2 regions of the Rahnella inusitata genome follow, and region 1 is predicted to be linked to the other one. Evidence: riboswitches for the same ligand, from Rfam matches in the RefSeq annotation. Region 1 holds a riboswitch; the other holds the start of a gene.
The links. Region 1 has a riboswitch for fluoride ahead of crcB (fluoride efflux transporter CrcB). Riboswitches for the same ligand answer to the same signal wherever they lie in the genome.
Positions count from the first base shown of each region.

Region 1 (3,460 bases):
AATCTCTGGCGACAGCGCGGGAAAGTACTGCGCCACCTGCACCGGCGATGCCCTGAAGTAAACGGGCAACAATCAGCTGATGAATATCCGGTGCTACGGCGCACCACACCGAAGCGGCCAGCAGCAAGGCCAGCGACCATAACAAGGGGCGAATGCGGCCAAAGCGATCGCTTAGCGGACCAAAAATCAGCTGGCCGAAGCCCAGACCGAGCAACCCTGCGGTGAGGCTCAGTTGCGCGCTGGCGGTGGAAGTATTCAGTTCACCGGCCAGTTCTGGCAGCGCCGGTAAATACAAATCGGTACATAACGGACCGAGAGCGGCGAGTGAGCCGAGAACCAGGGCATAGCCGAGGCGTTTTTCTTGCAGGTGAGCGCTCATGGTGGGGAGTTATTCCGGTTTACTGGGGGTGAAATCCGTGTTGAAGAGATCCTGAAAGTAGCGATGGTATAACGCTTCCAGAACCTCTGCATCGGCGTGAACGGTGGTCAGGCGGCGGAAGGCGGTGCCTTCGCAGATGACGGCGAGGCTTTCGACTTTTGCTGTCATTTCCTCATCTGAAAACTGTGGGAAACTTTTACTAAGGAATGATTTGGCTTCGTTAAACAGCTGCTTTTCTGAATCCCGCCAGATCTTTTCCACCGCCGGATTGCGGGTGGCTTCGGCGGCCACCTCCAGCATCAGCGCGTGGTCAATTTCGGCCTGCTCTTTTTGTTCCGAACAGACATCTTCCTTAAACGGTGAACTGAGATTACCAATTCGCCGGTGCGCCAGATTGTGGGCGATCTGCTGTAAATTATGGGCGTTACCGGTGATCAGCTGGATTTTTTTCATCACCATACGACGCACGATTTCTTCGATAATGGCGTCTTTGTTGGCGAAATAACGATAAATCTGCCCCACGCTGAGCTGCGACGTTTTGGCTATCTCTGCCATGCCGGCACCGTGAAAACCGTGCTTACGAAAACACAATCGGGCGGCGGCGATGATCTGGTCGCGGCGGGCGCTGATGCGCGCGTCTTTACTGCATTGTTGGGGGGCAAGCATGGAAGTCCTGGCGTGTCGCTGTCATTGATTGTGAACGATCATTCTCAATTATAGGCAATAAGGGCCATCAGGACAATATTTGTATCAGGAATGTAGCAAAAACGGCGCATTCCAGAAGATTGCACCGTTTTTATGAAGAGAGGGAATTAAGGTATGGCATGAACAGGCAGGATTATGCGAAATACGCCTGTAAGAAAGCCGCCAGGGTCAGGACACAAAGGGCCACAACCAGATATTCAGATGACGTTTTTGGAGCAGAAAACATGGCAAACCTCAATGTGTGCAAATAACGAACCAGACTTGATGTGGTCTATTATCTGCGACAAACATGAAGGAAACATTAAGACAAAGAGGAGAGTTGTGAATCTGCATCACGGTTTGAAAACAACAGCGGGGCGTTTACGCAGAAAAGCCTCGCTGCCGGAGAGGATCAGTGCGCGGTGTACCAGCTGACCAGCGCGAACGCCAGTAAAGTCATGGCAAGGGAACCGGCCAGATTAAGCGCCATGTTGAGCGCTGCCGCACCGAAACGGCCATCCTGCAACATGTAAACAACTTCCAGCGAGAACGTAGAAAAGGTGGTCAGGCCGCCGCAGAAACCGGTGGTGATCAGCATTTTCCAGACCGGATCCAGGTGCGTCATCTTGCTAAAAATGGCAATACACAGCCCGATGATAAACGCGCCGACCAGGTTGACCGTCAGCGTGCCGACCGGCAGCACCGGGCTCATTCCATTCATTTTCAGGCTGACATACCACCGGACAACGCTGCCAATGCCGCCGCCAATAAAGACTGCAAGTAAGGTGCTAAACATATAATCCCTTCTAAGTAAGTTGAATTCAGAAAGGTCCGGGCACGACGCTACGAACCTCTCGCGAGATTGCGTAGACATCATCAGCCGGTAAAGGCGGTTTGGGAGGAATGTCATCTCCATACAGCAGGCGCTGATTTTAGCGTGAAACGTCAGCCCATCGCCAGCACTATGGCATCGGCAATCAGATCGACTTTATCCGCCATGATCTGACTGGTGCTGATGCGGATAAACTGCCCCGGTCCGATGCGGCAACGTTCGCCCGGCAGCACGGCGATCCCGCGTGCGGCCAGCGTCACCAGTGCAAACTGCTCGGAGGGCACCGGGATCCATATCGCCAGCCCGTCACGTTCCGGGATATTCACGCCGCGAATGCGCAGGGCATCGGACATCGCTTTGCGCCGCTCTGCGTACACTGCTTTGGCGTGCGTAATACCGGCCTGCGTTTTTGCGTCGTTAATCAGCCACGCCAGCGCCTGTTGCAGGATACGGCTCGACCACCCCGCGCCGAAATTACGGAATGATTTGATTTGCTTCACCAAATCCTCGGAACCGGACAGTACCGCCAGCCGTAAATCAGGGCCGTAGGCTTTGGAATAAGAGCGGACATGCACGGTGCGATCCGGCAAGACGCTGCCCATACTGACCGGTGGATAGGCCGACAGTTGCCCGATGCCGTCGTCTTCGATAACCAGCGTATTGCTCTCGCCGAGGATTTCCGCCAGCGCCGCAAAACGCGCGTCATTCAGCGCATGACCGCAGTGGGAATGGGTACGCGGCTGATAGATAAATGCCGAAGGGTTTTTGTTCAGTGCCAGGCTTAGCGATTCCGGGATCGGGCCAAATTCATCACATTTCACCGGCACAACCTGTGCGCCGAGATTGTCCAGCATATCGAGCAAACGCGTCGCGGTCGGGTCTTCAATCGCCACCACGGAGCCCTGCATCAGTAATGTTTGCAGCGTGAGATTCATGGCGTCGAAGCCACCGTCGGCGGCCATAAACGACGGTGCGTTGTAAGGCCAGTCAGGTTTCACGGCATCGAGTAAGGCGGGCGCGATGGCTTCACGCTGATAGCTATTGAGATTGTCGGCACTGACGCCGTGCTGCATGGCTTCATGTAATTCCGGTAATAAGGCCGGATCGGGCGAGGAGAGCGCCAGATCGGCGATGATATGCTCGCCGAAATTACCGATCTTCTCAAAACGGGCAGGGCGCGGTGACAGCATATCGCCGCAGACCCAGACGCCATTTCTGCCGCGTCCCGCAATGACTTTCTGGCGGCGCAGCTGCCCCCAGGCGGCGGATACCGTCGCCGGACTCACCCCTAACGCCTGCGCCAGTTCGCGAACGGCGGGCAGGTGCGTACCTATCTCGATCACACCCGAACGGATCAGCGCTGCGGTTTCAATTGCAATACCGCGCATCGAACGATCCTGCAATTGTGTTGCTAACCATTGCGCATCCAGCGTTTTTTCAGGGGAATTTTCAGCCATTTTTTTGCCTTTTGTTCAGTAACAAAGATTCTATTGTACATATTAATTTATGCCATTAGTATCAAACTTAGCCAACGGAGGCGATAAAATAATCACGTTGCAGTGAAC
Region 1 is NZ_CP065024.1:3,792,705-3,796,164, reverse strand. It holds gene I2123_RS17830 (multidrug effflux MFS transporter) at 1-379, opposite strand, end outside; gene I2123_RS17825 (TetR family transcriptional regulator) at 389-1,045, opposite strand; gene crcB (fluoride efflux transporter CrcB) at 1,476-1,859, opposite strand; fluoride riboswitch at 1,924-1,986, opposite strand; gene I2123_RS17815 (aminotransferase class I/II-fold pyridoxal phosphate-dependent enzyme) at 2,009-3,352, opposite strand.

Region 2 (3,460 bases), on a different contig from region 1:
TCAACACATCGACGGTCAGGTGGTTGATAAATTCAATGGAATGAGAGGAGAGCGTCCCAAACAGCCTGTTTCTATGTCCCATAATCACCAGATCGACACCTGAATCTTTGACGCAGGCCTCAACGTCCTTAAAGCGGCTGATGGTTACGATTTCCTTCACATCCACGGGAAAGCTCGCTGCTTCCACTAACCGGCTAAGCATGGCCTTGGCCGCAATAATTTCACCCGACTGGCGATCCTTCGTTAATGAGTCAGAGGCAATGTCTAACTCCCGGTAATCTGAGGTGAGGTGTCCAAGGGTGATCACAGTCCCTTGTTCGTGGAATCCCTTTGCAACCCCCTGCAGCAGGAGTTGGCCGTCGGTTTCATCGCTGAGCAATATCAGAGCATGTTCATAGATTGGCATTAATTACCTCGACGAGGTTGAGAGCGCGCCCGTCAGCCACGGGAGTATGTCCTTTTTCCTGCTGATAACGCCGGGAAGAGAAAGGCAGGTGAGCTCGAGCGCATTGTTTTCTGAGAAATATAACGTTGAATTTTTCTGAAAAATGTCCGTGATGGCCAACATTGCAATGTCAGAACAGCCGGACTGACACTCTTTTGTTAACGCGGCAAGCAGGTCAGGGAGCACGGCGTCCACTGCCGACATCCTTGCTACTTCAATTTGTGAAAGCAGTACCGACTGCCCGTTAATCTGACAGCGCTTGGCATCTTTCATAAGAAGTGAGTCGGGTGTCAGCCCAGTAATATTGGTTTTAGCGATAAGTAGCTCTTTTACAAAGGCGTCATAATTCATTTGGCTTATGTCGGATAACGCCTGCACGGCAGCCCTGTCCTGAGCTGTAGTGGTAGGGGAGGTGAGCGCCACGGTATCACTCAGTATCGCCCCCAACATAAGAATGGCCTGAGAAGAGGTGATGGGCTGGTGATATTCAAGGGCCAGGATTTGCCAGAGCACCGTGGCACTGCTCCCGACGGAGCGTATCCAGACATCGGGAGGATTTTGTGTCATGACCGTACCTAACCGGTGATGGTCTATAATGCCCACAATATTACTGAATGCTAATGAGGGCGGTCCCTGCTCAGAATCCGAAAAATCGACCAACCAGACCTGTTTACCATACAGGTCTTCTTCAAGTCGTTGAGGGGGGCTAACGCCTGCCTGCTGCAGAATGAACTCCGTTTCTGGAGTAATTTCACCGAGCCTGAAGGGGGTGGCGTGCTTTCCGAGGTTGTTAAGCCAGTCCGCTGTAACTAATGCGGTACAGATAGTATCGCTATCGGGATTGAGATGACCGAAAACATGAATCATAACTGCTCCTCTGAATAGTCAGATGAGGAGGAACGAGTTAGTAAAAGCGGATAAATTTTTTTCACAAGCGCACCTGACATACCTGCCTGACAAAGGAAGCAAAATGTATATCAGGTGTCATCATCCGAACTGGACAGTCCGGCGGTTGGGAAAGGTGGAACACCATCACCTTAAGAAAACTATAAACCACAAGCCAAGCGGATGCAACGAGGCAATACTTCAATGCTTCATGAGGGGATCGCAAAAGACCATATATCAGATACATATTATCACTCTTAATCGAATTATAGCTGAATGCAGTAAAGTTTTTTGATGTTCTTACTGAAGATGTAAGCATTGCCACAGTAATAATTGCGTTTTTAAAAATCTAAAAAGCTTAAATTTAGCGTTGAGTTTCAATGAACGGATACTACCTTCAAAACACATTGTGTAACATTTTTCAAATACAGAAAATCGATAATGAATAACATTATAATTTGAACGTCAGGTTATGTTCACTTCAAGTTCCTGTTCATCTTTTTTGCTAACAATGAGAAACTGCAGTGCCCGGTTATACCTTCAAATAAATAATAAACCCCGAATGATAGAGGCAGTAAATAAAATTCAGCCGTTATCAACATACCCGCAAGTGTTCCTGCGATAACTAAACCACCTACAGTGATTTTCACCTGACGTAACTTAGAGATAGGTTTCATTTTATTCTGGATTGTTTCATACCCTAGTAATTTCCAAGTATTAATCCCACCCTCTAAAATAACCGCTTTTGCAGGGGTGACAGCATCCAGGAGTTGTGCACAATGGGTCGATGTTTTCGCACCAGTCTGACAATAAAGAATAATAAGGTCTTTCTCGTTCGAGATATATCTGCGCAAGCTTGAAACGTCAAGCATATCCAGGGGTACCGAAAGAGCCCCCGTAATGTGTTCATCCTGCCAGTCATTTTGGGAACGTATATCGATTAATATTGCACCTTTACGCCTGAGTGCATCTACATCATACGGCATAACATGTAGTTCGGTCATATGAGTCTCCCTTGATGATACCCCACAAAATAAAACGTGAAACCTTAAGAAATTGCATAAAACAAAAAATCAATCAATGGCAGTAGTATGTAACATTAATAATAGCAGGAATAAAATTAACAGCATTTTATTTAGATATCAAAAAAATAAATCCTGCACCATCAAAATATTTTATCCTGCAGTATGCTAGTTATATTCACCACTACCCTTGGAATAATAACTTTCTCTTTTTAGTTGTCAAGAGAGAATGGATAAGGATTACGTCGCTGAAAAATGCATGAATGAAATTGTGACACATACCAACTAACACGGAGTGTGTTCAAAGCAATTAAGTTCCACTTAAGGATTTCTTAATAATTATGTTATATAATTTTAATCGCGTCAGGAAATTCACTAAATATGCCGCGTGGGTGTTTGTAAATTTTTGCCATGCTTACATTAGCATTATTAACGTAAACATGGCGGTAAACCATGAGGTTAATTACCAAGCTCTGCCCTATACACACATTTTAAATGCGTGTAATAATTATACACTCGCAATGGGACTATTTGATTGCGCTAATCTTATTGTCAGTTATAATTAAGTGCTAAATTGCGCCAACACCATGAAATAACGTTATTTTAATAAACATCACATCTAATTATTTAAAAGAGCAGAAAGATGACAAATGATAGAGAAGAAAAGCGTCTGTTTGCACTGCATGCTATAGGAATACTGGATACACAGGCGGAAGAAAGGTTTGATCGCCTAACGCGCATTGCAAGCAAATTGTTTGACGTGCCAATTGCATTGGTTTCGCTCGTAGATAAAGATCGTCAATGGTTCAAGTCAAACCATGGTTTGAATATAAAATCAACACCTAGAACAGAGTCATTTTGCTCCGTGGCTGTGGCTGAGGATAAGCTATTAATTGTACCTGATACTTTATTAGATCCTCGTTTTGAATATAATTCATTGGTTACGGGAGAACCAGGGATACGTTTTTATGCAGGTTGTCCAGTTAAACTACCGGATGGTGAGATTGGAGGGACTATTTGCATTATTGATACTGAGCCGAGAACACTTTCGGAAGATGAGCGTAGCCTTTTAAAGGATCTGGCGGAAGTAGTTGAAGATGAGTTTAGA
Region 2 is NZ_CP065026.1:4,086-7,545, reverse strand. It holds gene I2123_RS24615 (universal stress protein) at 1-406, opposite strand, end outside; gene I2123_RS24610 (DHHA2 domain-containing protein) at 410-1,312, opposite strand; fluoride riboswitch at 1,417-1,491, opposite strand; gene I2123_RS24605 (rhodanese-like domain-containing protein) at 1,807-2,334, opposite strand; gene I2123_RS24600 (sensor domain-containing diguanylate cyclase) at 2,996-3,460, shown strand, end outside.
Region 2: it holds a riboswitch for fluoride, as region 1 does, so the genes downstream of both, I2123_RS24610 (DHHA2 domain-containing protein) here and crcB (fluoride efflux transporter CrcB) in region 1, are expected to answer to the same signal.